3 regions of the Microbacterium cucumeris genome follow, and region 3 is predicted to be linked to each of the others. Evidence: predicted binding sites of a transcription regulator. Region 3 holds the regulator's gene; each other region holds the start of a gene.
The links. The regulator LexA, encoded in region 3, represses DNA repair genes until DNA is damaged. The targets are predictions, from matches to a motif close to TCGAACANNTGTTCGA.
Positions count from the first base shown of each region.

Region 1 (10,029 bases), on a different contig from region 3:
TCCGAGGCCACCGATCGCGTGATCGAGCAGATCACGAGCGTGCTGACGCAGTTCAAGGTCGACGCCAAGGTCACAGGGTTCTCGCGCGGACCGACGGTGACGCAGTACGAGGTCGAGGTCGGTCACGGCGTCAAGGTCGAGAAGATCACCCAGCTCGCGAACAACATCGCCTACGCGGTCGCCTCCAACGATGTCCGCATCCTCTCGCCGATCCCGGGCAAGAGCGCGATCGGCATCGAGATCCCCAACGCCGACAAGGAGATGGTCGCCCTCGGCGACGTGCTCCGGTCGCCGGCGGCGCAGAAGAGCACCCACCCGATGACGATCGGCGTGGGCAAGGACGTCGGCGGTAACATCGTCGTCGCGAACCTCGCGAAGATGCCGCACCTGCTCGTGGCCGGCTCCACCGGCTCCGGAAAGTCGAGCTTCGTGAACTCGATGATCACGAGCCTGCTCATGCGCGCCAAGCCGGCCGATGTGCGGATGGTCCTCATCGACCCGAAGCGCGTGGAGCTCACCAGTTACGCCGGAGTCCCGCACCTGATCACCCCCATTATCACGAACCCGAAGAAGGCCGCCGAGGCGCTGCAGTGGGTCGTGAAGGAGATGGACATGCGCTACGACGACCTCGCGTCGTTCGGGTTCCGTCACATCGACGACTTCAACCGCGCGGTGCGCGCGGGCGAGGTGGAGGTCCCGGTCGGCAGCGAGCGCGTGCTCAAGCCCTACCCCTACCTGCTGGTCGTCGTCGACGAGCTCGCGGATCTGATGATGGTCGCCCCGCGTGACGTCGAGGATTCGATCGTCCGGATCACCCAGCTGGCGCGTGCGTCCGGCATCCACCTCGTGCTGGCCACGCAGCGTCCGAGCGTCGACGTGGTCACGGGCCTCATCAAGGCGAACGTGCCCTCGCGCCTCGCGTTCGCGGTGACGAGCGTCACCGACAGCCGCGTCATCCTGGACGCGCCGGGTGCCGACAAGCTCATCGGTCAGGGTGACGCGCTGTTCTCCCCGATGGGCTCCTCCAAGCCGTTCCGTCTGCAGGGCGCCTGGGTCAACGAGAGCGAGATCGACGCCGTCGTGAAGCACGTCACGGCGCAGGCCAGGCCCGAGTACCGCCCGGATGTCGCGGAGGCCGTGGAGGGCAAGAAGAAGGAGATCGACGAGGACATCGGCGACGACCTCGAACTGCTGCTCGCGGCGGCCGAGCTCGTGGTGTCCTCCCAGTTCGGATCGACGTCTATGCTGCAGCGCAAGCTCCGGGTCGGCTTCGCCAAGGCCGGGCGGCTCATGGATCTGCTGGAGTCCCGCGAGATCGTGGGCCCCTCCGAGGGCTCGAAGGCGCGCGACGTGCTCGTCACGGCCGAGCAGCTGCCCGCCGTGCTCGCGCGGCTGCGCGGCGATGACCCGCCCGCCCCGGCCACGGCACCGGCAGCAGCGACGCCGGCGGACGAGGCGTTCGACCCGGTCGAGGAGCAGTTCCGCGGTCTTCCGGTCGTCGAGGCCGAGGGTGACGGCGATGAGGACGCCTGGGGCCTCACGGGGCGCGACTGATGGCCATCCCCCGGCAGCTTCCCAACGCGATCACCGTCGCCCGCATCCCGCTGGCGGTCGTGTTCTTCATCCTCCTGCTGGCCGGCGGGACCTACGGCGCGAGCGATCTCGTCCTGCGCTGGATCGCGGGCGTCCTGTTCGTGCTGGCGATCTCGACGGACTGGGTCGACGGCTACCTGGCACGGCGCTACGACATCGTGAGCGACTTCGGCAAGCTCTGGGACCCGATCGCGGACAAGCTGCTGACCGGAGCCGGGTTCGTGGGTCTCGCCGTTCTCGGGGAATGGCCGTGGTGGATCGTGGTCCTGATCCTGATCCGCGAGTGGGGCATCACCGTGCACCGCTTCATGGTCGCCAGGCAGCACATCGTCGCGGCGGCGTGGCTCGGGAAGGTCAAGACGGCCTTCCAGGGCGTCGCCCTCGGCTGGTGGCTGCTGCCGCTTCACGAGCTCATCGGCATGGACTGGTGGACCGGCATCGGTGTCGTCCTGATGTACGCGACGCTCGTCCTCACGATCGTCAGCGGTGTCGACTACGTCGTGGCGCAGGTGCGCGGCGCTCGGTCGGAGGGCGGCGCATGACGGTCGCGGCGGAACTCGTGGCGGCGCTGCGCGAGCGCGGGTGGACGTTGGGCGTCGCCGAATCGCTCACGGGGGGAGCGGTCAGCTCGGCGATCGTGGCGGTCCCCGGGGCATCGTCGGTGCTCAACGGCGCGGTGGTCGCGTACGCCACTCCGGTGAAGCACTCGGTGCTCGGCGTGGACGCCGATCTGCTGGCCGAGCACGGTCCGGTGCATCCGCAGGTCGCTGAGCAGTTGGCGGACGGCGTGCGGGTGGCCGTCGCGGTCGAGGGGCGTCCGGCCGATGTCGGCATCTCGACCACCGGTATCGCGGGCCCTGCTTCGCCCGACGGCCAGCCCGTGGGGACCGTGCATGTCGGCGTGGCGACTCCGGACGGCGTGCAGTCGTTCTCGTTCCGCTTCGGCGGGGATCGCGAGGAGATCCGCCGGCAGTCCGTGGATGCCGTCATCTCCGCGGCGTTGCGGGCGGTGCAGGAATAGCGCGGGCCGCGTCGCGGTTGTCATCTATGTGTTCAACGCTCAGGATGCTGCGCTCACAACCAAACCACAGAGTGAAACGGTAGTTTTTTCCCCAGCCGGTCGGGTTAGACTGGCGATCCGCTCGACGCCGGACTCGGCGACGGGGAACGAGAGGAGGTTCCGATGATTCTTGTACGCCAGGAGATCGGCGATGTGCTGAGGGACTTCCGCCTTCAGAAGGGGCGCACGCTCCGTCAGGTGGCCAGCAAGGCCTCCGTCGCGCTCGGCTACCTCAGCGAGGTGGAGCGCGGTCAGAAGGAGGCCTCGAGCGAGATCCTCGCTTCCGTGGCCGAAGCTCTCGATGTCCCCATCTCGACCATCATGCGCGAGGTCGGCGACCGCATCTCGGTGCTCGAGGGGCTGCAGGTCTTCCCGGACGTCGTGCCGGACGATCTCGTCGCCTCGATCGAGCCCGAGCTCTCGCTGCACTGACGAGCGGCGATGCGACGAAGCGAGTTCCTCCGCGCCGTGGAGGTCGAGTTCGGCGCACGCGCGGCGACGCTGGTGAACGATCTGGTGCTCGGCGCGGTGGGGTCGAGGACGGCAGCCGAGGCGCTCGAGGCCGGTGTCCCTCCGCGGGACATCTGGCTCGCGCTGTGCGCGGAGACGGATGTGCCCGTCGAGCGCCGGCACGGCGTCGGACGCCTGGAGCCGCGCCGGCGCTGACGGCGCGGCTGGTGGTCGGGCGCTCGATCTGACGTGCGCCTTCAACGGCAAGCCGATCGGCGTGTCGTCGAAGATCCGTTCGAGGTGCGGCGTATCGTTCTGCACAAGTGGTCTTCGGCCCCGTCTTGTCCACGGTTTCCGGGTACCTGCGACGCGATGTCGGAGGTCCCGCCTACCGTGGGGGACATGGCCGAGAGCCATACGCCTTGTCGGAGAGTCAGCCCCAGCCGGGGACGGCCGCGACAGCCTACAGGCGGCAGCAGCGCGAGCAGAAGGAGCATGTCATGCCATCACCCGCAGACCGCGAGAAGGCCCTGGAATCGGCCCTCGCCCAGATCGACCGCCAGTTCGGGAAGGGCTCGGTCATGCGACTGGGCAGCGACGAGCGTGCTCCGGTCGAGATCATCCCCACCGGCTCCATCGCCCTCGACGTCGCCCTCGGCGTCGGCGGACTGCCGCGCGGCCGCATCATCGAGATCTACGGACCGGAATCCTCCGGTAAGACCACGCTGACGCTGCATGCGATCGCGAACGTCCAGCGCGCGGGCGGCATCGCCGCATTCGTCGATGCCGAGCACGCCCTCGACCCCGACTACGCCAAGAAGCTCGGCGTCGACATCGACCAGCTCCTCGTCTCCCAGCCGGACACGGGTGAGCAGGCGCTGGAGATCGCCGACATGCTGATCCGCTCCGGCGCGATCGACCTCGTCGTCATCGACTCCGTCGCGGCCCTCGTGCCCCGTGCCGAGATCGAGGGTGAGATGGGTGATTCGCACGTCGGCCTGCAGGCGCGCCTGATGTCCCAGGCGCTGCGGAAGCTCACCGGTGGCCTGAACCAGACCAAGACGACGGCGATCTTCATCAACCAGCTGCGCGAGAAGATCGGTGTGTTCTTCGGTTCTCCCGAGACGACCGCCGGTGGTAAGGCGCTGAAGTTCTACGCGTCGGTCCGTCTGGACATCCGTCGTATCGAGACCCTCAAGGACGGCGCCGAGGCGGTCGGAAACCGCACGCGCGTCAAGGTCGTCAAGAACAAGATGGCTCCGCCGTTCAAGCAGGCCGAGTTCGACATCCTGTACGGCATCGGGATCTCGCGCGAGGGGAGCCTGATCGACTTCGGCGTCGAGCATGGCATCGTGAAGAAGTCCGGCTCCTGGTACACCTACGACGGGGACCAGCTCGGTCAGGGCAAGGAGAACGCGCGCACGTTCCTCATCAACAACCCCGACATCGCGCTCGCGATCGAGACGCAGATCAAGCAGAAGCTCGGCATCGGCGGTGCCGCGGCTGCGCCTGAGGCCGCGGACGAACTCGCGCAGCGCCGTCCGGCGTGATGAACGGTGAGAACGGGGGCGAGGAGCACCTCGCCCCCGTGATCCCGCTCTTCGGAGGGTCCCGCGGGACCGCGGATACCGAGAGCGCATCCGGAGAGAACGGGCCTGGGGCACCTCGGGCGGAGGCTGAGGCGTCTGCGTCCGGCGATGCGGCGTTCCGCGCCGTGTCGCCACGGAACGAATCGTCCGGGACCTGGCGATCCACCTGGGATGACGAGGACGCGGGCCGCGACCCGAGCGATCGCCATCCGGCGCGGGGCCGACGCTCCGCCGCTCATCCGAGCGCCGGTTCCCGCGCCGGCGCTCGTCCGGATCCCTCGGGGAACGGTGCGGGGGAGCGCGCACCCGCGTCGATGACGCGCCTACGCGCCCTGCGACCGCATGAGGAGTCGGGCCGCGGCGTGCCGCCGTCGGAAGGGACCGACGAGGGCGTCCCCGATCCGGCCGAGCTCGCCGCCCAGGCGTCCGAGGCGCTGGTGCGCAAGCTGCGTGCGCGATCGATGTCGGTCGCGGAGGCGAGCACCTTCCTGCGGGGACTGCACATCACGCAGGCCCAGGTCGACGAGATCATCGACGAGTTCTGTTCGTTGCGCTACCTCGACGACGCCCTGCTCGCCGGACACCTCGTCACCGCCGGTCACGAACGGAAGGGGCAGGGGCGCGTGGCGCTGGCGCGAGTGCTGGCTCAGCGCGGCATTCCGAGAGACATCGCCGATGCCGCTCTCGAAGAGCTTCCGGACGACGATTTCGAGCGTGCTCTCGAGTTCGCGCGCACGAAACTGCGCGGGATGACCCGCCTGGATGCGGAGACGGCGAAGCGTCGACTGTCCGGTCAGCTCGCCCGGCGCGGGTATTCCGGTTCGGTGGTGTCCGCGGTGGTGCGGACGGCGATGGCGGAGCAGTCGTTCGGCCGGCCGTCCTCGGGCGTCCGATTCGACTGATCCGCCCGTGTACGGTGCGGATCTGCGTCTGCATCGCGGAGCGCACGTCCGCTCTGATCCGTCGAACGTAGAATGTGTTCATCATGACTACTCCGCGCAGCGAGCCGACGATCATCGCGCCCTCCTCCGCCGCCGTCGACGCCGACGGTCGGCAGCGCTCCTACGAAGTGCGCACCTTCGGCTGTCAGATGAACGTGCACGATTCCGAGCGGCTGTCGGGGTCTCTGGAGAGCGCCGGCTACGTGAAGGCGGCTGCCGGCGAAGAAGCCGACGTCGTCATCATCAACACGTGCGCTGTGCGCGACAATGCGGCGGGCAAGCTCTACGGAACCCTCGGGCACCTGAAGAGCCGCAAGGACAAGCACGAGGGCATGCAGATCGCCGTCGGCGGCTGCCTCGCGCAGATGGACAAGGACGCCGTGCTCGACAAGGCGCCCTGGGTCGACGTCGTCTTCGGCACGCACAACATGGGTTCGCTTCCTGGTCTGCTGGAGCGCGCCCGTCACAACGGCGATGCCGAGCTGGAGATCCTGGAGTCGCTGGAGGTCTTCCCCTCGACACTGCCCACCAAGCGCGACTCCGCGCACAGCGGCTGGGTCTCGATCTCGGTGGGCTGCAACAACACCTGCACGTTCTGCATCGTGCCGAGCCTGCGCGGCAAAGAGAAGGACCGACGCCCAGGCGACATCCTGAACGAGATCCGCCTGCTCGTGGAGGACGGCGCGATCGAGGTCACCCTGCTCGGGCAGAACGTCAACTCCTACGGCGTCGAGTTCGGCGACCGTCAGGCGTTCGGCAAGCTGCTGCGCGCCGCGGGCGAGATCGAGGGACTCGAGCGCATCCGCTTCACGAGCCCGCACCCGGCGGCGTTCACCGACGATGTGATCGCGGCGATGGCCGAGACACCGTCCGTGATGCCGCAACTGCACATGCCTCTGCAGTCGGGCAGCGACCGCATCCTCAAGGCGATGCGCCGGTCGTACCGGAGCGAGCGCTTCCTCGGCATCCTGGACCGGGTCCGCGAGCGGATCCCGAACGCGGCGATCTCGACCGACATCATCGTCGGATTCCCCGGGGAGACGGACGAGGACTTCGAGGACACGATGCGGGTCGTCGAGCAGGCGCGCTTCGCGAACGCGTTCACGTTCCAGTACTCGATCCGCGAGGGGACGCCGGCCGCGACGATGGAGGACCAGGTCCCCAAGGAGGTCGTGCAGGCCCGCTACGACCGACTGATCGCCCTGCAGGAGCGCATCTCCCTGGAGGAGAACCAGAAGCAGGTCGGCCGCGAGGTCGAGGTGCTGGTGTCGGTCGGAGAAGGCAAGAAGGATGCCGAGACGCATCGTCTCACCGGTCGCGCCGAGGACAACCGGCTCGTGCACTTCGAGGTGACCGAGGGTTCTGAGATCCCGCGTCCGGGCGACGTCGTGACCGTGACCATCACACACGGAGCACCGTTCCATCTGCTCGCGGACGATCCGACCGGGGCGCCGCTGAGGATCCGCCGTACGCGCGGCGGCGACGCGTGGGACCGCGCGCAGGCGGAGTCCTGCGCCGTGCCCGCTCCCGGCGGCTCGACGGGCTCCTCCGGTGCCGTGTCGCTCGGCCTGCCGACGCTGCGCGTCGGGGTGTGAGCACGCTGATCCTCCACCGAGACCCCGTCTTGTTCACGAGACCCCGTCCTGTTCACGCGGATACGACGGGGTTTCGTGAACACGGAGAGGTCTCGCCGCGTGAGGGAAGGATGCTCGCGTGACCGCGCGTCTCTGGGCGATCGTCGGAGCGACCGGCACGGGCAAGAGCGATCTCGCGCTCCGACTGGCGGGCGCACTGCGGGAACGCGGCAACCCCGCCGAGATCGTCAACGCGGACGCCATGCAGCTGTACCGCGGCATGGACATCGGCACGGCCAAGCTGCCGGTCGACGAGCGCCGCGGCATCCCGCACCACCTGTTCGACGTGCGCGAGGTGACGCAGGAGGCCGCCGTGGCGTGGTACCAGCCGCTGGCGCGCGGCATGATCGAGGAGATCTTCGCCCGCGGCGGGGACGCGATCCTCGTCGGGGGCTCGGGTCTGTACGTCTCGAGTGCGATCTTCGACTTCCGTTTCCCACCCCGGGATGCAGCGGTGCGCGAACGCCTGGAACGGGAGCTGGAAGAGCACGGCGCCGGCGCGCTCTTCGCCCGGCTCACGGCTCTTGATGCCGCGACCGCCGCCCGAGTGGATCCGAAGAACGGCCGCCGGATCGTGCGGGCGCTCGAAGTGCTGGAGCAGGGGGCGTCGACGCACGGGGCCGCGCTGCCGGAATCGCCGCTGCCGTGGATGCCGGACACGCGCATCCTCGGCGTGCACGTCGAGCGCCCTGAACTCGTGCAGCGCCTGGACCGTCGCGTCGAGCGGATGTGGGAGCAGGGGATGCTCGACGAGGTCGTGGCGCTGCGGGAGCGGGGACTCGAGGACGGCGTGACGGCACGCCGGGCGATCGGGTACGCCCAGGCGCTCGCGCAGCTCGCGGGGGACATGTCGCAGGGCGAGGCGATCGCCGAGACGCAGGCGCTCACGCGACGGTACGCGCGGCGCCAGGTGTCGTGGTTCAAGAGGTACCCCGGCATCGACTGGGTCTCGCCGGTGTCGGACGTCGATGCCATCCTGGGGTCATGACCACCCACTACTACACGGCCACGAGCCTGGACGGCTTCATCGCGACGCCCGATCATTCCCTCGACTGGCTTCTCAAGCAGGACATCGACGAGAACGGGCCCATGTCGTACGGCGGGTTCATCTCCGGCATCGGGGCGCTGGCGATGGGCGCGTCGACGTTCGAGTGGGTCATGCGTCATGAGAACGGCGCGTGGGGTTACGAACAGCCCACCTGGGTGTTCACGCATCGCGATCTGCCGGTTCCGGATGCCGGCGACGTGCGCCTCACCCACGCGGACGTCCGCGACGTGCACGCGCAGATGACGGAGGCCGCGGCCGGCAAGGACCTCTGGATCGTCGGCGGCGGAGACCTCGCGGGGCAGTTCGCGGACGCAGGCCTGCTCGACGAGGTCTGGGTGCAGTACGCACCCGTGACCCTCGGTGCCGGTGCACCGGTGCTGCCCCGTGCGCTGGATCTGGAGCTCCTCGACGTGGCCCGCAATCGGAACTTCCTGTGCGGGCGCTATCGGGTCGTTCGGCCCGAATAGGCTGGCGGGATGGCACACGCATTCGCGCTCATCCCCGCGTCATACGTGTTCCTCCGCCGTGGTGACGAGGTTCTGCTCCAGCTTCGCCGGAACACCGGCTACATGGACGGACACTGGGTGGCGGGAGCCGCGGGCCACGTCGAGCCCGGGGAGACGGCGAGGCAGGCGGCGGTGCGTGAAGCAGCCGAGGAGCTCGGCGTGGTCCTGCGGCCGCAGGATCTCGAGCTCGCGACGGTCATGCACCGCACGGACGGCACCGATCATCCGCGTGAGCAGCGCGTCGAGTGGTTCTGGACGGCGACCGCCTGGGACCGCGAGCCGGTGGTCCAGGAGCCGCACAAGGCCGTCGAGTTGCGCTGGTGGTCGCTGGACGCTCTTCCCGATCCCGTTCCCGACTACGAGCTGTCGGTGCTGCACGGGCTGCGAGACGGAGGGCTGCCGGTGGAGTCGACGTTCGGTTTCGTGTCGTGACGGAGGTGTGTCGTCGCCGATGGGGTAGCGGCAGATCGCCGGTTCGCGAGCACCATCAATAGACTTGCTGCATGGTCGCATTCACCAAGGGGCACGGCACGGGCAACGACTTCGTCATCATCGCCGATCCCGACGGCGAGCTCGAGCTGAGCCCCGATCAGGTCGCCGCGATCTGCGATCGCCATTTCGGCATCGGCGCCGACGGGGTGCTGCGGGTGGTCCGCTCGAACGCCATCGCCGACGGCGCCGCGTCGCTGGCGGAGGAGCCCGCGGCCGAGTGGTTCATGGACTATCGCAACGCGGACGGGTCGATCGCCGAGATGTGCGGCAACGGCATCCGCGTCTTCGCCCACTTCCTCGTGCGCGCGGGGCTGGCGACGATCGAGGCGGGATCGACGCTGCCGATCGGGACACGGGCCGGCGTGCGCGACGTGACACGGAGCGAGACCGGCTACCAGGTCGATCTCGGACGCTGGAAGCTCTCCGGCAGCGATCCGCTCGCCCGCGTGCGCGGACTCGACGTCGCTCGTCCGGGGCTCGGCATCGACGTCGGCAACCCGCATGTGGTGGTCGCGCTCGCCTCGGAGCAGGAGCTGTCGTCCCTCGAGCTCGAGTACGCGCCGATTCTCGACCCGCACCCGCCCGCAGGCGCGAACATCGAGTTCGTCGTCCCGGGGGAGCCGCTGGTGCGCGACGGCATAGGGCACGTGTCGATGCGCGTCTTCGAGCGCGGTGTCGGAGAGACGCTGAGCTGCGGCACCGGTGTCGCAGCTACC
Region 1 covers NZ_JBYRIZ020000001.1:713,214-723,242, reverse strand. Annotated here, with positions in the region: gene AC3RXZ_RS03620 (DNA translocase FtsK) at 1-1,554, shown strand, start outside; gene pgsA (CDP-diacylglycerol--glycerol-3-phosphate 3-phosphatidyltransferase) at 1,554-2,135, shown strand; gene AC3RXZ_RS03610 (CinA family protein) at 2,132-2,614, shown strand; gene AC3RXZ_RS03605 (helix-turn-helix domain-containing protein) at 2,777-3,085, shown strand; gene AC3RXZ_RS03600 (DUF3046 domain-containing protein) at 3,095-3,319, shown strand; gene recA (recombinase RecA) at 3,604-4,653, shown strand; gene AC3RXZ_RS03590 (regulatory protein RecX) at 5,007-5,594, shown strand; gene miaB (tRNA (N6-isopentenyl adenosine(37)-C2)-methylthiotransferase MiaB) at 5,678-7,228, shown strand; gene miaA (tRNA (adenosine(37)-N6)-dimethylallyltransferase MiaA) at 7,347-8,255, shown strand; gene AC3RXZ_RS03575 (dihydrofolate reductase family protein) at 8,252-8,782, shown strand; gene AC3RXZ_RS03570 (NUDIX hydrolase) at 8,792-9,253, shown strand; gene dapF (diaminopimelate epimerase) at 9,325-10,029, shown strand, end outside.
Region 1: recA (recombinase RecA) is a predicted target of LexA. The motif match lies at 3,387-3,402, and genes of this name have one in related genera.

Region 2 (10,029 bases), on a different contig from region 3:
GGGTGAGGAGAGGTCTCGGACGGGGACGGCGGGTCAGGATGCCGCCAGACGAAACGGATGAGGATCAGGCGGAGCGCTTGCTGCGGCGGGCCGCGAGCTCGTCGACGGGGTCCGGCGCGGTCGGGTCGAACTCGACCAGCGTGGACTCGACCTCGCGCAGCACCTTGCCCACGGCGATGCCGAACACGCCCTGACCGCGGCTCACCAGGTCGATGACCTCGTCGTTGGATGTGCAGAGGTACACCGATGCACCGTCGCTCATGAGGGTCGTTCCGGCGAGGTCGCGGATGCCGGCGGCGCGGAGCTGGTCGACGGCCGTGCGGATCTGCTGAAGCGAGATGCCGGTGTCGAGCAGGCGCTTGACGAGCTTGAGCACCAGGATGTCGCGGAAGCCGTACAGGCGCTGCGAGCCGGACCCGTTCGCTCCGCGTACGGTCGGCACGACCAGCTCGGTGCGGGCCCAGTAGTCCAGCTGCCGGTAGGTGATGCCCGCGGCGCGAGCGGCGACTGCACCGCGGTAGCCGACCTCGTCGTCCATGGCGGGCAGACCGTCCGTGAAGAGGAGTTCGGTCACGAACCGCGGGTCGCCTGCAAGCTCGTCCGCATTCATCTGAAATCCTCCCTGGAGCGCTTACTTCCACGCTAGAGCAGTGCCCCTCGCCCGGCAACGACATCCGCGCCGCGGCGAAGGTGTGTCGCAACCAGTTCGTTACGAAAGGATGCGGCCGAGCGCGTCCTTCATGAACAGCGCGCGCACCTCGTCGATCTGGCCCGCCAGCTCCGGTCCGAGCTCGTTCGCCTTGCCGCGGGAGGCGGCATCCGTGCGTCGCAGCAGAGCGGACATGGCCGACTCGATCAGCGCGACGTCGCGTTCCGCGCTCTGGCGCACTGAACGCAGGTGACGCGGCTCGATGCCGTGCCGGTCCAGCGCGACCAGGCCGCGCATCAGGGTGACCGTCGACTCCGGATAGGTCTCCCCCGCCGCGATGATCCCCGTGCTGATGGCGTCGTTGAGCAGCTGAGGGCCGGCACCGGCGGCCGCCAGCAGCTCGTCGCGACGATAGCGTCGGGCGGCGGGCGTGATCGAGGGCGGCGGAGTGAGCGCTCCGGACAGGTCGCCGTTCGCCTCGGCCTCGTCGAGCTGCTCACGGATGACGTTCAGCGGCAGGTAGTGATCGCGCTGCAGGGTGAGCGCGAGGCGCAGGCGCTCGACGTCCGCCGCGGAGAACTTGCGGTACCCGGAATCCGTGCGCGCCGGCGTGACGATGCCGCGCATCTCGAGGAAGCGCAGCTTGCTCGCGGACACATCGGGGAACTCGGGGGTAAGCCTGGCCAGCACCTGACCGATGCTCAGAAGACCCGGGGACGCTGTGCGTTCCCGGGCGGGGGTGGCAGCCGCCATCAGTCGTTCGCCGCCGCGAGGTCGACGGGTGAGGCGAAGAAGTTCAGGCGGAACTTGCCGACGCGCACCTCGTAGCCGTTGGCGAGGGCACTGCGATCGGCGCGTTCGCCGTTGACATAGGTGCCGTTCAGCGAGCGCTGGTCGATGATCTCGAAGGAGGTGCCGTTGCGCGTGATCTCGGCGTGACGACGAGACACGGTCACGTCGTCGAAGAAGATGTCGGCCTCGGGGTGGCGCCCGACCGTGGTGACGTCGGTGTCCAGCAGGTACCGTGCGCCCGCCAGCGCGCCGGAGCGCACCAGGAGCAGCGCCGATCCGGACGGCAGCGCCGCGATGGCCGCCTGCTCCGCCTCGCTCAGTTCCACGCCGAAGGGCACGAAGGACAGATCGGAGTCATGTCCGAACGTCTGCGTCACATCGTTCTTCTGCTCTCCGTCGCGGTGGATCGCGGCGTTCCCGATGTGTCGGCTCTCGCTGTCTGTCACGGTGCCCTCCCTAGACGTCCCAGCCTAACCGATCGAGCGGGTCCACCGGGAGGGCGAATCCGCGTTCGGACCTCCCGGAGGGCTCACGCGTAGGGTGGAGGACGTGCATGCCTCCGCCCTGAGACGCCCTGTCCTGCCCATCGCCATAGCCGCAGCCCTGCTGACCGCCCTGCTGGTTCTCGTCCCGACGGGCCGTGCGTCAGCGCACGACGAATTGGTCTCCTCCGATCCGGCCGCCGGCTCGACCGTCGAGACCCTGCCCGAGGAGCTCACGCTCACCTTCAGCGCGGCGCTCATCGCGTCCGAGGGTGGGACGGCGGTCGTCGTGACGGATGCCGAGGGCAACGACGTCGCCGACGGCGCCCCCGAGATCGACGGCGCCGTGGTGATCCAGAAGCTGTCCCCCGACGCCGCGATCGCCGGGGAGTACACCGTGCTGTGGCAGGTCGTCTCCAGCGACGGGCACCCCACCGACGGGGAGTTCACGTTCACCGTGGCGAGCGGCTCGACTCCGACCACGACGCCGAGCACCGCTCCGGCACCGGAGGAGACCGCCACCGAGGCCACCACGGCGGCGAGCCCCGAGGAGACGGCCACGCCGGCCCCTGACGAGGAGGACTCGTCCGCGGCGTCCGTGTGGATCTGGGTGCTCTCGATCGCCGGTGTCCTCATCGCCGCAGGGATCGTCACCTGGCTGGTCCTGCGCAGTCGCCGAGGTGCCGGCGACTCCGATTCCGACGCACCCGCAGAGCGATAGGCTGGAGCCATGCCACATTACGATGTCGTCATCCTCGGTGCGGGCCCCGGCGGCTACGTCGCCGCCGTCCGCAGTGCACAGCTCGGGCTGTCCACCGCCATCATCGAAGAGAAGTACTGGGGAGGCGTGTGCCTCAACGTCGGCTGCATCCCCTCCAAGGCGCTGCTGAAGAACGCGGAGCTGGCGCACACGCTGAAGCACAAGGCCGACTTCTTCGGCATCTCCGGTGACTTCACGATCGACTTCGGCAAGGCCTGGGACCGGTCGCGCGAGGTCGCGGACGGCCGCGTCAAGGGCATCCACTTCCTGATGAAGAAGAACAAGGTGACCGAGTACAACGGTCGCGGCACCTTCACCGGCCCCAAGGCGATCTCGGTCGCGAAGGCCGACGGGACGACCGAAGAGGTCACGTTCGACAACGTCATCATCGCCACCGGCTCGAAGGTGCGACTGCTGCCGGGCGTCACGCTCAGCGAGAACGTCGTGACCTACGAGGAGCAGATCCTCTCGCGCGAGCTGCCCGAGTCGATCGTCATCGTCGGCGCCGGCGCGATCGGCATGGAGTTCGCGTACGTCCTGACCAACTACGGCGTCAAGGTCACGATCATCGAGTTCCTCGACCGCGCGCTTCCCAACGAGGACGCGGACGTGTCGAAGGAGATCACCAAGCAGTACAAGAACTACGGCGTCGACATCCTCACCTCCACCAAGGTCGAGACGATCGTCGACAACGGATCCTCGGTCACCGTCAGCTACACCGGCAAGGACGGTCAGGCGGGCTCGATCGAGGCAGGCAAGGTCCTCATGTCCGTCGGCTTCGCGCCGAACGTCGAGGGCTTCGGTCTGGAGAACACCGGCGTGAAGCTCACCGAGCGCGGCGCCATCGACATCGACGACCACATGCGCACGAACGTCGAGGGCATCTACGCGATCGGCGACGTCACGGCGAAGCTGCAGCTGGCGCACGTCGCCGAGGCGCAGGGCGTCGTGGCCGCCGAGACGATCGGCGGGGCGGAGACCCAGACGCTGGGCGACTACCGCATGATGCCGCGCGCCACGTTCTGCTCTCCGCAGGTCGCGTCGTTCGGCCTCACCGAGGCGCAGGCCAAGGAGACCGGTCGCGAGATCAAGGTGGTCTCCTTCCCGTTCATGGCGAACGGCAAGGCGCACGGCCTGGGCGAGCCGGTCGGCTTCGTGAAGATGATCGCGGATGCCGAACACCTCGAGCTCCTCGGCGCGCATATGATCGGCCCTGACGTCTCGGAGCTGCTGCCGGAGCTGACGCTCGCGCAGAAGTGGGACCTCACCGCTCTCGAGCTCGCTCGCAACGTCCACACGCACCCGACGCTGTCGGAGGCTCTGCAGGAGGGCTTCCACGGCCTCGCGGGGCACATGATCAACTTCTGATCGAACGCGACGAGCCGGGATCCGGCTCCTCCGCACGACGGCCCGGTCCGCCTTTCGGCGGCCGGGCCGTCGTCGTTCACAGCCCGCTCATGGTCATGGTCCCCAACAGCCGGCGTCCGCTGCCGCCCCGGGCGAGAGTCCGGATCGCGGCGTCCCTGGCGGATCGTCGCGCGGCGTCCATCGGCGCCCCCATCGCCATGTTGAACCGCGCGCGCCGCTGCGCAGTCGCGGCCGCCCGCAGCGACACGCGCGCGTAGGCCTCGAGCGCGGCATCTCGATCGCCGGGCCGCGTCAACGCGGCAGCGAGGCGGCAGGCGGCGATCCAGGCGAGGTTCATGCCCTGCCCGCCGATCGGGCTGATCTCATGGGCGGCGTCTCCGAGGAGCACGAGCGGGCCGTACACGAGGCGACCCGCGCGGTGCTGGCCGGCACGGAAGCTCTGCGGCAGGGCGTCGCCGGTGTCGCCGATGTCCTCGCCGGTGCGCTGCCGGACCATGTCGGCGAACGCCGCCGTGGAACGAAGCGGCGCGTCGGCTCGGATCACCCAGCGACGCCCTCCCCCGGGAAGCGGGAAGGACTCGACGACGCCGCCCGGCTCGAGGTGAAGTCGAGCCCTGTCGTCGCCGGCGGCTCCGCCGACGTCGAGCATCGTGTAGTCGGCCTCCCCGGGGACCCGTCGCCAGCCGAACGCCAGCAGGTCCCGGATGCCGCTGTGCACGCCGTCCGCGATGACGATCCGTCTCGCCGAGACCTCGTCCTCACGGCCGTCCCGCTCGATGAGCGCCCGCGCCGCGTGCCCTTCGGGGAGCACATTGCGCACGAGGATGCCCGTGCGCAGGGCGCCCGGAGCCACCGCGGCCAGCCGATCCGCGAGCAGCGCCTGGGTCCGTGCCTGCGGCAGCGTCAGCACCTCCTGACCCGGAACGAAGTCGAGGTCGGCGAGGACCCGGCCCCGTGAGGTCACCGTGCCCCCGGTCAGCGCCAGCGCCTCGGCGCGGAACGCATCGGCGACGCCGGCTGTGCTCAGGGCGGCGACCCCGGGCGGATGGATGCCGATCGCCCGCGACCGGTCGTCGCGCCCCGACGTCTTCTCGAGCACGATCACGGAGACGCCGCGTCGCGCGAGCACGCACGCCAGCAGGAGTCCGGCAGGCCCCGCGCCGACCACGGCGACATCGCACTCAGGCACGCCCGCCTCCCCGGACCAGCAGGACGCGGCACGGAGCCGCCGGTTTCGCGGACCAGCCGGGCGGAGCCAGCTCGGCGAGCTCGGCGACGGTGTACGACCGACGGATGCTCGTGAGTCCGTCCGCGCGGATGAAAGACCCCGCGAGCAGATTCGGCTGGAACGGCCGCGTCAGGGCATCGAAGAGCGCGTAGGCGCGAGGGCTTCGGGCGATGTCGGCGTGCACAGCGACACCGTCGGGCTCCAGCAGCGTCTCCGTGTCGCGCAACAGTCCGGGCAGGTCGTCGAGGTGGTGCAGCAGATGGTTCGACACGACCGCATCGAAGCGCTCGCCGTCCGCTGCGAGCTCGGAGGAGGTGCCGGTGCGGTACTCGACGTTCGCCTGAGCACGGTGTCTCGCCGCCCAGGCCGTCGCCCTCGGATCGGCGTCCAGGGCGACCACGCGGGCCCGCGAGGCGTCCCGTGCCGCCCACCGCGCGATCCGGCGGGTGACGTCGCCGCCTCCCGAGCCGATGTCCAGGATCCGCACATCCCCACCCCGTACCCGCGGTCGCAGACGCTGCCGGTAGATGCGGCGCCAGCCGCCGACGACAGGATTGACCAGGCGGAACAGCTCGTAGGTGCGCTCGAGCGCGACGCGATCGGCGTCGGAGGCATCCATGAGCTCGCGCGCCCCGGTGTCGCGCGAGCTCAGGTCAGGCACCGCCCTCCGTACCGCCGAGCACGGTCATGACGCCGCCCTCCATCGTGAGCCCCGGGCCGAACGCCATTGCGAGCAGCCGCTCCCCCGTGCGCGACGACGGGTCGAGCAGAATGCGTCGGATCACGAACAGGACCGTTGCGCTGGACATGTTGCCGCATGTGCGCAGCACCTCGCGGGCGGCATCCAGCTGGGTGTCCGCCAGCCCGACCCTGTGCTGCACGCGATCGAGGATGTCCCGGCCTCCGGGATGCACGGCCCAGTGCGTGACCGTACCGGCGAGATCGTCGCAGGAGCGGGCGAAGGCCAGTTCCTCGTCCGCCGCGCAGAGCGCTCCGAGCGCGTCGTCGATGTTCGCCTCGATGACCTTCGGCACGGCGGTGGAGAGGATCATCTCGAAGCCGTGGTCGCCGATCGTCCACGCCATGTGCTCCACGGAGTCCGGTGCGATGGCCGTGGCGAAGGAGTCCAGTTCCGCACCGGGGACGCCGGGAGCCGGCGGACGCCCCGTCACGAGTGCGCCCGCGGCGCCGTCGGCGAAGAGCGAGGACGCGATGATCGTGTCCGGGTCGTCGGACGAGCGCAGATGCAACGTGCACAGCTCGGCGCTGACCACGAGGACGACCGCCGCGGCGTCCGCGTGGCAGAACTGGGCTGCGGCCCGCAGAGCAGGGATCGACGCGTAGCAGCCCATGAACCCGAAGTGGTACCGCTCGACGCCGGGGCGCAGGCCCAGCTGCGTCACGATCTGGAAGTCCGGCCCCGGCGCGTGGAAGCCGGTGCAGGACACCGTGATGAGGTGCGTGACGTCCTCCGGCCGGATGTCGTCGGAGGCGTCCAGCGCCTGCCGGGCGGCCTCGACGAACATCGGCGTGGCCGCGCGGACGTACAGCTCGTTGCGCTCGGCCGTGCCTGGCGAGAGGAGCAGGTTCGACGAGCGATCGTAGAACGTGGCCTCTCCGTCGTACTCGGCGCCCAGCTCGGCGATCGCCGTGTAACGGGTGTCGATGCCCGAGCCGGTGAACGAGGCGTTCACGATCCGCACGGCACGGCGATCCCGTTCCGGCTGGGTTGCGAAGACGTCGCGCACCTGCTCCTGATCCAGCGGTGTCTGCGGAAGGACGGTCTGCGGCACTCGGAGGTAGGCGCTCATGAGCACACGCTGGCACGTCGGGCCGCCCAGCACCAGGGGCTTGTCAGCGCTTCCCGGTGCGACTATCGGGCCGCGTCAGAATCCGAGGGCGCGCGCGAGCTTGGATCCGGATGCCGCGTGCCGTCCGCCCGCGGCGAAGATCGCCCGCTCGGCCGCCGCGAAGAGGAGCTCCCTCCCCGCCGGATCGGCGGGCGCAGCGGGTCCCAGTTCGAACTCCCACTCGCGCCAGGAGCGCTGCGTGCCCTGCCGCAGATCCGTCGCGCGGACGTCGTCGTCGACGAACTCGGCGACGACTCCGGCCGGTCCGGTCAGCAGGTAGGCCGTGCGCGCGTTCTCGATCCGGGCGAGCGGAATCAGCGGCTCGGTGGTCCAGCGTGCGAGAGCCGCGGTCACGGCGTCCGGGACCTCGTCGCCCTCGCCCAGCGGCCAGCCGATCTCCACTCTCCCGTCGCCGTCGCGCGGACCCTTGATGTGCCAGCCCGCGTCGGGTCCGCCCGTCCGGCGGCGCAGTGCGACGCCGGCGCGCGCGAGCGCGGCATCCGCGGTGTCGAGGTAGCGGGCGTCGAGGGCGCGATGCTCCCCCGCCGTGACGACGTCGACGCCGGGGATGTCCTCCCAGGCGGGCAGCGGCGTGCCCGGGTCGACGTCGTACTTGCGCTCGACCTCGACGGCGCGCGAAGGCTCGGATCCGGCCGAGGCGCCGGCCGTCCGCCGTGGTTCAGTCATCCGACGGATTGAGGTCCTCGAGGGACTCCTCGTACCAGTAGTCCACCTCGGTGGGCCCGTCGTCTTGGCCGGTGTTCTGCGGCTGGCCGCGCCGGGTGTAGACCACCTGGGTCTCGCTGTACGGGACGATCAGCTTGTCGTCGGCGTCCGCCTCGAGCGGAAGGATCTGCCCGTCCAGCGGGCCGCCGTGGAGTCGTGCGAGTGCCATGAGTTCACCATAGACCCCTCACCCCACGGCGACGCCCAATGCCGCCCCGACGATCATCCACGGGCCGAAGGCGATGCGGGTGCTGCGCTGCGCCCGGCGCAGCGTCATCAGGACGAGCACGTAGAGCGCGCCGAGGACGAAGGCCGCCGCCGCGCCGATCAGGAGCGTCTGCCAGCCGTGCCACGCCAGGACGAGTCCGATCACGGCCGCCAGCTTCACGTCGCCGCCGCCGACGCCTCCGCCGGCGAGATGCATGACGGCGTAGACGCCGCCGAGGATCACGAGGCCGGCGAGGGAGCGCAGGAGCACCGATGCCTCCCCCGTGACGAGCGCCTCGATGCCCACGAGGACGAGGAGTGCGCCGCCGGTGGGAAGGACGATCCGGTTCGGCAGGCGGTGGGTGCGCGCGTCGACGACGATCAGCCAGATGCCGACGCCGATCAGCCCCGCGTGCGCCACGACGACGAGCGCATCGTGCACGGACGGCGAAGACATGTCCGAAGGTTATTCGATCGGGGAGCCGGGCGTTTCCGGCCTGTGGACAACTCCGGGCACCCGGATGTCCGATGTCCGAATTAGCCTCAGGGCATCACTTGATTTATTAGTAGATATCTTCGAGGATGGTTCCATGGGCATCGCACTCTCCGCCCCGACCGCTCTGCACGCCGAGAGCACCCCCTCCCGCGCGCAGGAGCTGCACCGCCTGCGCAGCGAGATCTCGCGCATGCAGCGTCGGCGCAGCGACGTCCCCCTCCTCCCCATCGACCCCGCACTGGAGGGGCTGCTGCCCGACGACGGGCTGCGCACCGGCGCCGCCTACTCCCTCATGCCGTCTCCGAGCCTGCTGGGCGCCCTGCTCTCCGCTCCGTCGCAGAAGGGGTCCTGGTGCGCCGTCATCGGCATGCCCACCCTCGGCATCGAGGCGATGGCGGGCTTCGGCGTCGAGCTGTCGCGGCTCATCCTCGTGCCGGATCCCGGTCCGCGCTGGCTCACCGTGGCCTCTGCGCTGTCCGAGGTCGTCCCCCTCATCGCCGTCCATCCGCGCAGCCGGGTGTCGGATGCCGACATCCAGCGCATGAACGCACGCCTGCGCGATCGCGCCTGCACGCTCCTGGTCACCGCCCGATGGCCGCAGAGCGAGGCGACGCTGCGGGTGGAGGAGACCGAATGGCACGGCCTCGGCGACGGCTGGGGTCTGCTGGCCGACCGCACGGTCACGCTCAGCTCCACATCCCGCCGACTGGAGACGCCCCGGCGCATCCGGGTGCGGCTTCCCGGTGCGCTGGGGCGGGTGGATGCCGCCCCCGCCGCGCTGCGTCCGGTGGCGCCGCTGCGTCTGCCGGCCGACGAGGGCACCGGCACCGAGCACTGGGCGGTCGCCGGATGATGCCTCCCCGACATCTCGTGCTGTGGCTGCCGGACTGGCCGGTGCGCGCGGCGGTCGGCGCCCCACCGCCGTACGGTCCGGTGGCCGTCGTGCAGGCGAACACGATCGTCGCCTGCTCCGCAGAGGCGCGCGCACAGGGGGTGCGCCGCGGTCAGCGCCGCCGCCTGGCCCAGTCCCGCTCCCCTGCGCTGCGCCTGCTGAACGCGGATCCGCTGCGCGATGAGAGCGCCTTCCTCCCCGTGCTGCGGCTGCTCGAGGAGCAGGTCCCCGGTGTCCAGCCGCTGCGCCCCGGACTCGCCGCCCTCCGCGCTCGCGGAGCTGCCCGGTACTACGGCGGAGAGGTCGAGGCCGCGAGCGTGCTCATCGGCGTGCTCGCGGACCATGGGCATCCCGGGGCGAGGGCGGGCGTCGCCGACGGCCTGTTCACCGCCGAACAGGCGGCGCGACTGGCCGACCCCGCCTTCGTCGTGCCTCCGGGCGGCGCGCGTTCCTTCCTCGCACCGCTGCCGGTGCAGGTCCTCGGAGACGGAGAGATCACCGCCCTGCTCGACCGGCTCGGAGTGCGCACGCTCGCCGACTTCGCCCGGCTCGACGAGGGCATGATCCGCGACCGCTTCG
Region 2 covers NZ_JBYRIZ020000001.1:52,883-62,911, reverse strand. Annotated here, with positions in the region: gene AC3RXZ_RS00340 (MerR family transcriptional regulator) at 65-610, opposite strand; gene ftsR (transcriptional regulator FtsR) at 710-1,402, opposite strand; gene AC3RXZ_RS00330 (FHA domain-containing protein) at 1,402-1,887, opposite strand; gene AC3RXZ_RS00325 (copper resistance CopC family protein) at 1,991-2,644, shown strand; gene lpdA (dihydrolipoyl dehydrogenase) at 2,654-4,051, shown strand; gene AC3RXZ_RS00315 (FAD-dependent oxidoreductase) at 4,128-5,240, opposite strand; gene AC3RXZ_RS00310 (methyltransferase domain-containing protein) at 5,233-5,940, opposite strand; gene AC3RXZ_RS00305 (type III polyketide synthase) at 5,933-7,090, opposite strand; gene AC3RXZ_RS00300 (CYTH domain-containing protein) at 7,166-7,816, opposite strand; gene AC3RXZ_RS00295 (response regulator) at 7,809-8,024, opposite strand; gene AC3RXZ_RS00290 (prepilin peptidase) at 8,043-8,519, opposite strand; gene imuA' (DnaE2-dependent mutagenesis accessory factor ImuA') at 8,653-9,411, shown strand; gene AC3RXZ_RS00280 (DNA polymerase Y family protein) at 9,408-10,029, shown strand, end outside.
Region 2: imuA' (DnaE2-dependent mutagenesis accessory factor ImuA') is a predicted target of LexA. The motif match lies at 8,627-8,642, and genes of this name have one in related genera.

Region 3 (10,029 bases):
GCGGGTGAGACGCCATCGAGCGCGATCCGATGCAGCGTCCAGCGGTCGTCCGGGATGTCCGAGTACAGCAGCGTGCGGTCGTCCGCCCATTCCGGCTGCAGGGCGGCGTGCGAAGGCAGCACGGCGTCGTCGTCCGCACCGACGGAGGCGACATGCACCTGAGCGCTCTCCCACGGCATCCGCTCTCCCGACCACTGCACCCAGGCGATCCGTGTGCCGTCCGGCGAGAGCGCGGGGTGGGCGAAGAACCCCGGCCCTTCGGCGTGGACGATCGTCGCAGCAGCGTCCCCGGCCGCCGAACCGTCGAGCGGGATCTCCACGATCGCCCGCCGGTGCGGTTCGGCCGTGAGGTCCTCCCGCACGGCGAGGAGACGTCCGTCCTGCACGCGCAGTCCACCGTGGGCGGGTCCGGCCGCCGTCAGCGGTTCCGGCTCGCCGCCGGGGACGAGCCGGTGCACACGCTGGTCCCGGGCCTCGACGAAGTAGAGGATGCCGTGCGCGTCCGCCGTCCAAGCCCCGCCGCCGTATTCGTGAACGCGGGATCGAGCGCTCCACGGTGCGGGGAGGACTTCGTGTCCTGCCGAGCTGCGCACCGTGATGCGTCCTCCTTCGGCGGGCACGGACTCGCCCCACCAGACCTCGTCGCGGACGAAGCGCGCGCCGTCGATCCTCGGTGCGGCACCCGCGATGTCGACGGCGTGGAACGGGGAAGGCCAGGTACCGAACGGCTGGGGCATTTCTCGAGCCTAGGAGATGGGCCCGGTCGATGCGGGATCTGCGCGGCCACCGGCCCCGACACATGGCGTCACACAGATGCGCCGGGAGCGCGGGGTGCCCTACCGTCATGGAAACGCCCCGTTCGCACTGGAGCGTGGAGCGACAGCCGAGCCCGGCATCCGCCCGCGAAGCGCAGCGCCTTTCGCGGCCGCCCCGTGTCCGCCCTGTCACAGGAGAGAAACATGTCCTCCGAGGACTCCACCACCGCCGGTGCCTCGCGCGTGCCGTTCTCCTTCGAGCTGTACCCGCCTCGCACCCCGTCCAGCGAGGACGCGCTGCACGAGACCGTGCGCCGCCTGGCGGCCGCGGGACCCGCGTTCCTGTCGGTCACGTACGGGGCCGGGGGATCCACGGGAGGGCGTTCGCTCGAAGTGCTCCGCTACATCCGCGAGCACACCGACGTCGAGCCGCTCGCGCACCTCACCTGCGTCGGCAACACCTATGAGGGCGCCGGCCGGCTGATCCGCGAGTTCCTGGATGCCGGAATCCGCAGCTTCCTCGCACTGCGCGGCGACCCGCCCGCCGGGCAGGAGCAGCCGTTCCTCGGGGACCTCGAGAGCGCGGCCCAGCTGGTGCAGCTGATCGACCGCGTGCAGGCGGAGCGCGCCCCTTACGAGGAGTCGCCCGTCCCCGGCATCCCGGGAGCCGCCCGCGTTGCGCCCCGGCGCAAGGTGAGCATCGCCGTCGCAGCCTTCCCGAAGGGTCACCCCCGTTCCACGCACCGCACGCAGGACGTCGAGGCCCTGCTGGCCAAGCAGGCGGCCGGCGCCACGTTCGCGATCACGCAGTTGTTCTTCCACCCGGACGACTACCTGGCGTTCGTCGAGCGCGCCCGGCGCGCCGGCGTCACGATCCCCATCCTCCCCGGCATCATGCCGATCACCTCGCCCGCCCGGCTGGCGCGTGTGCTGGAGCTGACCGGAGAGGAGATCCCGGGGGAGCTCCAGGTCGCCCTCGAAGTCGAGCCGACCGTCGAAGGACGCCGGCGGATCGGCGTCGACTGGGCGGCGGATCTGGCCCGCGAGGTCGTCGCCGGGGGAGCCCCCGGCGTGCACCTGTACGCGTTCAACCAGCACGAGACCGTGCTGGACGTCCTCGAATCCGCCGACATCCTTCCCGCGCTTCACCGCTAGCCCCCTCTGAAAGGACCCACCATGACCGCATTCCCCGAGGGCACCATCCTCGGCTACCCCCGGATCGGGCGCCGTCGCGAGCTGAAGAAGGCCGTCGAGGCGTTCTGGGCCGGCCGGATCGACGAGCAGGAGCTCGAGGCGACGAGCGCGGACCTGCGTGCCGCGACCCGTGAGCGCCTCGCGTCGCTGGGACTGGGGCGCGACGACTCCGCGATCCCGGAGTCGTTCTCGTACTACGACCAGGTCCTGGATGCCGCGATCACGGTCGGCGCGATCCCGGCGCGCTTCGAGGACCTCCGTGAGACAGACGGCACGATCGGGCTGCCCGCGTACTTCACGGTCGCCCGAGGCGAGGGAGACCGCGCCCCTCTCGAGATGACCAAGTGGTTCGACTCCAACTACCACTACCTCGTCCCCGAGATCGGACCGGAGACGTCCTTCTCCCTCTCCAGCGACCGTCTCGTCCGAGAGGTCGCCGAGGCCGCATCCACCGGGTTCGTGACCCGCCCCGTCGTTGTCGGTCCGGTCACGCTGCTCGCTCTCGCCAAGGCGTCGGACGACGCGCCGGAGGGCTTCGACCCGCTGTCGCGCCTCGAGGACGTGCTTCCCGTCTACGTCGAGCTCCTGGGCCGCCTGCGCGCAGCCGGAGCGGAGTGGGTCCAGCTCGACGAACCCGCGCTCGTCAGCGAGTCGCTGCCCGCATCCACCGACCAGCTGGCTGCCGCGGCGGAGCGCGCACTGGCGGTCCTGGGAGGGGCGGCCGACCGCCCGTCGATCCTCGTCGCGGCGCCCTACGCCGCCCTGGACGCCGTGTTCCCGGTCCTCGCCGCTGCGCCGGTCGAGGCGATCGCCGTCGACCTGGTGCGCGGTTCGGTTCCGGCCGCCGCGGCGGGGCTGGAGGACAAGATCCTCGTCGGCGGCGTGATCGACGGCCACAACATCTGGCGCGGCGACCTCGCTGCGGCGTTCAGCACGCTCGGGGAGCTGCGCGCCCTGGGTGCCGCTCGGGTCGCGGCCGCCACGTCGACCTCGCTGCTGCACGTCCCGCACGACGTCGCCGACGAGTCGAAGCTGGACGAGCGCCTGGTGTCGTGGCTCGCCTTCGCGGACCAGAAGGTCGCGCAGGTCGTGACGCTCGCACGAGGTCTCGGCGAAGGACGCGCAGCGATCCAAGCCGACCTCGACGCGGCATCCGCGGCGCTCGCCGACCGGCTGTCGGCTCCGGGCGTCCGCGACGGCGCCGTGCGCGAGCGCTCGCTCTCGGATGCCGACTTCGCGCGGGTCTCGTATCCGGAACGAGAGGCGGCTCAGGAGGCGGCGCTCGGACTGCCGGCTCTGCCGCTGACGACAATCGGGTCCTTCCCCCAGACCGGCGACATCCGCCGTGCCCGTGCCCGTTTCACCCGCGGGGAGATCACCGAGGCCGAGTACGAGGACTTCCTCCGGGCCGAGATCGACAGTGTCGTTGCGCTGCAGGAGGAGCTCGGCCTGGATGTCCTCGTCCACGGCGAGCCCGAGCGGAATGACATGGTGCAGTATTTCGCCGAGAACCTCGACGGATTCGCCGTCACGGAGAACGGCTGGGTGCAGTCCTACGGCTCGCGGGCGACGCGCCCGTCGATCCTGTGGGGAGACGTGTCCCGCCCCGCGCCCATCACGGTCGCCTGGTCGACGTACGCGCAGTCGCGCACCGAGAAGCACATGAAGGGCATGCTGACCGGACCGGTCACGATCCTCGCGTGGTCCTTCGTGCGCGACGACCAGCCCCTGGGGGAGACGGCGAATCAGGTCGCCCTGGCCCTGCGCGAGGAGATCGCGGATCTCGAGAACGCCGGCATCGCGATCATCCAGGTCGATGAGCCGGCGCTGCGCGAGCTGCTGCCCCTGAAGAAGGCCGATCAGCCTGCCTACCTGGACTGGTCGGTGAACTCGTTCCGACTCGCGACCGGCGGAGCGGCGGCCGCCACCCAGGTGCACACGCACCTGTGCTATTCCGAGTTCGGTGTCGTGATCGACGCGATCCGGGCCCTCGACGCGGACGTCACGTCGATCGAGGCGGCCCGCAGCCGCATGGACGTCGTGGACGACATTGCCGAGGTCGGGTTCGACCACGGCATCGGCCCTGGTGTCTACGACATCCATTCGCCGCGCGTCCCCGGCACGGATGAGATCGAATCGCTGCTGCGACGTGCGGCCGCCGCGATCCCGAACCGGCAGCTGTGGGTGAACCCGGACTGCGGCCTCAAGACGCGCGGGTACGACGAGACCACCGCGTCGCTGCGCAACATCGTCGAGGCGACCCGGCGCGTGCGCGAGGACGTGTCCGTCCCGGCCTGACGGCTGTTACACGACGAAAGGTCCCTCCCGCCCGGGAGGGACCTTTCGTCGTTCGCGGGAGATCAGACGGCGCGCAGCACCGCCACGACCTTGCCGAGGACCGTCGCGTCGTCACCGAGGATCGGTTCGAACGCGGAGTTGCGGGGGAGAAGCCAGGTGTGGCCGTCGCGGCGGCGGAACGTCTTGACGGTGGCCTCGCCGTCGAGCATGGCGGCCACGATCTCGCCGTTCTCGGCGGTGTTCTGGGTGCGCACTACGACCCAGTCGCCGTCGCAGATAGCGGCGTCGATCATCGACTCGCCGTTGACCTTCAGCATGAACAGATCGCCCTTGCCCACGAGTTGCCGTGGCAGCGGGAAGATCTCCTCGACCTGCTGCTCCGCCGTGATCGGCACGCCGGCGGCGATCTGTCCGACCAGGGGGACGAGCGCGGCGTCCCCGACCGGCGGGGCGGCGTCCGCGGGGTTCTCGACACCCGTGCCCGGCAGATCGATCAGCACCTCCATGGCGCGGGTCTTGCCCGGGTCGCGTCGCAGGTAGCCGCTCAGTTCCAACTGGCCGAGCTGATGGGTGACGCTGGAGAGCGACTTGAGACCCACGGCGTCGCCGATCTCGCGCATGCTGGGCGGGTAGCCGTGCCGCGCGATCGAGGTCTGGATGACCTCGAGGATCGCCATCTGCTTGGCGCTGAGGCTCTTGCGTCGACGAGTGCGCGGTGCCTCGCTGCCGGGGGCTGTTGCGTCGCTCATGGCTGCTCCTTCGTGGGCCGGTCCGGTGCTCCCGCGCCGATGTCGGAGGCCCGTGGTGTGGTGTCTACAGCGAAACCGTATCCGAGAATCCGGGCTTGTGGAAGATCTGTTCGAGCGTGTCGGAGGATCCGAGGATGCGATTTCGAAGAAGACTTGACATCGATTCGAAATCGAAGATACATTCGGTACGTAGCTTCGCATCCCCCGCTCCCGGCCGAGCGGGGAATGCGAACGCTACGCCAAAGCCCCACCGGGGAGAAGAGCACGAGGAGCAGCATCATGAGCAGCATCACCGTCACGGCACCGTCCATCCGTCGCCCCGCAGCCGCCACGCGCCTGCGTCTGACGGCGCGCGGTCGTCGCGTGCTGCTCGCCCTGGCCGCGCTTCCGCTCGCGATCGGCCTGGCCTTCGCCGCACTCAGCGGCGGATCCGCCTACGCCGGCGGCGATGAGGTGACCGCGTCGTTCGAGACGGTCACGGTCATGCCCGGTGACACGCTGTGGTCGATCGCCGAGGACGTCGCCCCGGGCGTCGATCCCCGCGAGGTCGTCGACGCACTGCGGCAGCTCAACCTGCTCGACGGCGGCGTGCTCATGGTCGGCGAGGAGCTCGCGATCCCCGCGGCCTACGCCGGCTGACCCGCGGCACTCCGCCTCGCGCGCCCTCGCTAGCATGGGGAGGGTGACTTCCCTCGAAGACCTTCCCCTCCGCGACGATCTGCGCGGTCTCACCCCGTACGGAGCCCCTCAGGCCCCGCTGCCGGTCGCGCTGAACGTCAACGAGAACACCCACCCGGTTCCGGATGCCGTGGCCAGCGACATCCTCGACGACATCGCCGTCGCACTCCGAGATGTGAACCGCTATCCGGATCGGGAGTTCACCGCTCTCAGGGAGAGTTTCGCCGAGTACCTGGGCCACGACCTCGCGGCTGACGGGATCTGGGCCGGTAACGGCTCCAACGAGGTGCTGCAGCACATCCTGCAGGCCTTCGGCGGACCGGGGCGGACGGCGTTCGGCTTCGCGCCGACGTACTCCATGTATCCGCTCATCACGCAGGGAGTCGGATCCACCTGGATCGCGGGCACCCGGCACCCGGACCACACGATCAGCCCGGAGGAGGCCGCCGAGCAGGTCCGGTCCGCGGATCCCGACATCGTCCTGCTCTGCACCCCGAACAATCCCACCGGGACCCCGCTCGGACTCGATGTCGTCGAAGCCGTCTACGACGCGGCTCGTGGGATCGTCGTCGTGGACGAGGCGTATCAGGAGTTCGCCCCCCGCGACGCGCCGTCCGCTCTGACTCTTCTCGAGGGCCGACCGCGACTGGCCGTGTCCCGGACCATGAGCAAGGCGTTCGCGTTCGCCGGCGCCCGGGTCGGGTATCTCGCGGCGGATCCGGCGTTCATCGACGCCCTGCGCCTCGTGCGCCTTCCCTACCACCTGAGCGCGCTCACTCAGGCTGCCGCGGTGGCCGCGCTGCGCAACGCGGACACGATGCTCGCGATGGTGGACGAGATCGTCGAGCAGCGCGACCGGATCACGGCGACGCTCGAAGCGCTCGGCTATCAGCCGCACGAGTCGTGGTCGAACTTCGTCCTGTTCGGAGGCGTCGCCGATCCGAAGGCGACCTGGCAGTCGCTCTACAACAAGGGGATCCTCGTGCGCGACGTGGGCATCCCCGGGCACCTGCGCGTCACGGCCGGGACCGAGGCCGAGACCACGGCGTTCCTGGACGCGCTGGCCTCGATAGAATCGGCCACATGAGTCGCACCGCCCGCCGCAGCCGCAGCACGTCCGAGTCCTCCGTCGAACTCGACCTGAACTTGGACGGCACCGGCGCGAGCCAGATCGACACCTCGGTGCCGTTCTTCGACCACCTGCTGACGGCGTTCGCGAAGCACTCGCTCACAGATCTCACGGTCCGCGCCTCGGGGGACACCGACATCGACGCCCACCACACCGTCGAGGACATCTCGATCGTGCTCGGCCAGACGATCCGGGAGGCGCTGGGGGACAAGTCGGGCATCTCCCGCTACGGCGATGCGCTCGTGCCACTGGACGAAGCGCTCGCGCAGGCGGTCGTCGACATCAGCGGCCGACCGTACCTCGTTCACTCGGGAGAGCCTGCCGGGTTCGAGCACCACCTGATCGGCGGGCACTTCACGGGCTCGCTCGTGCGCCACTGCTTCGAGGCGATCGCCTTCAACGCCGGCCTGACCGTGCATGTGCGGGTGCTCGGCGGTCGGGACCCGCACCACATCGCCGAGGCGGAGTTCAAGGCGTTCGCCCGTGCGTTCCGTCAGGCGAAGGCCCTGGATCCGCTGGTCTCGGGCATCCCGTCCACCAAGGGCGCGCTGTGACCGACCGCCCGAGCGTCGCCGTCTTCGACTACGAGTCGGGCAACGTCCACTCGGCCGTCAAGGCGCTCGTCGCCGCGGGTGCCGACGCCGTGCTCACCGGCGACCGCACGGCGGCGCTGGAGGCCGACGGGCTGGTCGTCCCCGGGGTGGGAGCGTTCGCTGCGGTTCGAGAGGCGCTCGCGGCGCACGGCGGCGATGAGATCATCGAACGCCGGCTCGCCGGCGGACGCGCGGTCCTCGGCATCTGCGTCGGCATGCAGGTGCTGTTCGAGCACGGCGTCGAGCGCGGTGTCGACACCGAAGGGCTGGGGGAGTGGCCCGGCGCGGTCACGGAGCTCGACGCCCCGGTCCTGCCCCACATGGGATGGAACACCGTGACCCCGGACGAGGGGAGCGTGCTGTTCCGCGGCATCGAGCAGGAACGGTTCTACTTCGTGCACTCCTTCGCCGCTCAGCGCTGGGAGCTCGAGGTCATGCCTCCGTTCCCTGAGCCACGGCTGACCTGGACCACCTACGGCTCGCCCTTCCTCGCCGCCGTCGAGAACGGCCCGCTGTCCGCCACGCAGTTCCACCCCGAGAAATCCGGAGAAGCGGGCATCCAGCTGCTGCGCAACTGGGTCGGCAGCCTCTGATCCACCGTCGGGCGACGTCACTCCGGCGTCATCGTTTTGAACCGTACGGCCCGGCGGACTAGTCTCGTGTCTCGTGCCCGCGAACGGAGCACCTCCATCCCACCCGAGGACGACATGAACGACTTCGCGTCAACCCCCAGTCTGACCCTTCTCCCGGCCGTCGACGTGGCGGGCGGCAAGGCGGTGCGGCTCACCCAGGGTGAGGCCGGCAGCGAGACGAGCTACGGCGACCCGCTGGACGCTGCGGGCGAGTGGGTCGATCAGGGCGCGCAGTGGATCCACCTCGTCGACCTCGACGCCGCGTTCGGCCGAGGATCGAACGCGGGCATCCTGCGCAAGGTGATCAAGCAGTTCCGCTCGGTCAACGTGGAGCTCTCCGGTGGCATCCGCGATGATGCGAGCCTGGAGGCCGCTCTCGAGACCGGTGCCGCACGCATCAACCTCGGCACCGCAGCCCTGGAGAACCCCGAGTGGGCTGCCGACGTGATCAGCCGGTACGGCGAGGCCGTCGCCGTCGGTCTGGACGTTCGCGGCACGACGCTCGCAGCGCGCGGCTGGACGAAGGAAGGCGGCGACCTCTGGGAGGTGCTGGACCGCCTCGAGGAGGCCGGCTGCAGCCGCTACGTCGTGACGGACGTCACCAAGGACGGCACTCTGCGCGGTCCGAACCTCGATCTGCTGCGCGAGGTGACCTCGCGCACCCCGAAGCCGGTCGTCGCCTCGGGCGGCATCTCTAGCCTGGACGACATCGCGGCGCTCCGCGACCTGGTGCCGCTGGGCGTCGAGGGCGCCATCGTGGGCAAGGCGCTCTACGCGGGCGCCTTCACGCTGGCCGAGGCACTGGATGTCGCAGGAGACTGACCCCTGCGATCACGGCGCTCCCGCCGGTCGACCGTCTCCGTCCGGGTCCGGCGATTCCGCCGGGGTCCCGTGGGAGGGGCGCAGCTTCGAGGCCAATCCGCACGCCGCGGATGACGGGTCCGCCGACCCCGCGCTGCTCGACGCGCTGGTGCGCTTCCGTGCCGGCGACGGCAGCCAGGCGGAGGTCGTCGACGCGTTCCGCCGGGCCCGCGTCCTGATCCCCCTCATCGCGGAGAAGGGCGAGGAGGGGACGGCACCGAGCGGGCTGACCGTCGACAAGACCCAGGAACTGTCCATCGTCACGGTCGCGGCACCGGACGGCCGCCGCGTTCAGCCGGTGTTCTCCTCGGTCGAGGCGATGCGGAACTGGGATGCCTCGGCACGGCCGATCCCGGTCGAGGCGGTCCGGGCGGCACTGGCGGCGTCGGCCGAGGACACCGACCTCATCGTGCTGGACCCGACGTCGGACACCGAGTTCGTGCTCCGGCGACCGGCGGTGTGGGCGGTGGCGCAGGGGCAGCGGTGGGAGCCGAGCTTCCTATCGCCCGAGGTGTTCGCCGCCCTTCAGGAGAGCGTCGCGCACGAGCTCGCGGTGATCGACGTCGCGGTCGACGCGGGCGACCCGGATGCGCGGCTGCGGGGTCCGGAGCTCGTCGTCATCCTCGAGCTCGTGGACGGACTGGAGCGCGAGGTCCTCGACGCTGTGCTGGCGCGGCTCGCGCAGCGATGGGCAGCCGATGACCGCATCGCCGTGCTCGCGGACTCCCTGACGGTCAAGCTCCGCCGCAGCGTCTGACGACCGCTATGGTCGACCCATGCGCAGGGCGATGGCCGTCGGGATGCTGGGGCTCGGCATGCTCGCAGCCGCGACGGGGTGCGCACCGCAGGCATGTCCGGCGATCGGCTGGATCAGCGTCGTCGAGGTGGACGCCACGGCAGTCGGGGATGCCGTGTTCGTGCAGCTCTGCGTGAATGCGACGTGCTCGCCGGCGCCTGATTCGAGTGAGGCGGATGCTCCGGCGATCACGGTCACCACGGACGAGCACACCTGGTCGTTCGGCTTCATCGACTTGAGCACGCCGGAGAACGTCACGGTGCGGGTCTATCGGGCGGGCGCGCTGACCGACGAGACCGAACACGCCGTCGACTGGACGCATTCGACCGAGGCGTGCGGTGGCC
Region 3 covers NZ_JBYRIZ020000002.1:504,853-514,881, forward strand. Annotated here, with positions in the region: gene AC3RXZ_RS08985 (dipeptidyl-peptidase 5) at 1-737, opposite strand, end outside; gene AC3RXZ_RS08990 (methylenetetrahydrofolate reductase) at 960-1,910, shown strand; gene metE (5-methyltetrahydropteroyltriglutamate--homocysteine S-methyltransferase) at 1,932-4,247, shown strand; gene lexA (transcriptional repressor LexA) at 4,310-4,996, opposite strand; gene AC3RXZ_RS09005 (LysM peptidoglycan-binding domain-containing protein) at 5,276-5,635, shown strand; gene AC3RXZ_RS09010 (histidinol-phosphate transaminase) at 5,670-6,761, shown strand; gene hisB (imidazoleglycerol-phosphate dehydratase HisB) at 6,758-7,357, shown strand; gene hisH (imidazole glycerol phosphate synthase subunit HisH) at 7,354-7,989, shown strand; gene priA (bifunctional 1-(5-phosphoribosyl)-5-((5-phosphoribosylamino)methylideneamino)imidazole-4-carboxamide isomerase/phosphoribosylanthranilate isomerase PriA) at 8,104-8,850, shown strand; gene AC3RXZ_RS09030 (SseB family protein) at 8,834-9,646, shown strand; gene AC3RXZ_RS09035 (hypothetical protein) at 9,666-10,029, shown strand, end outside.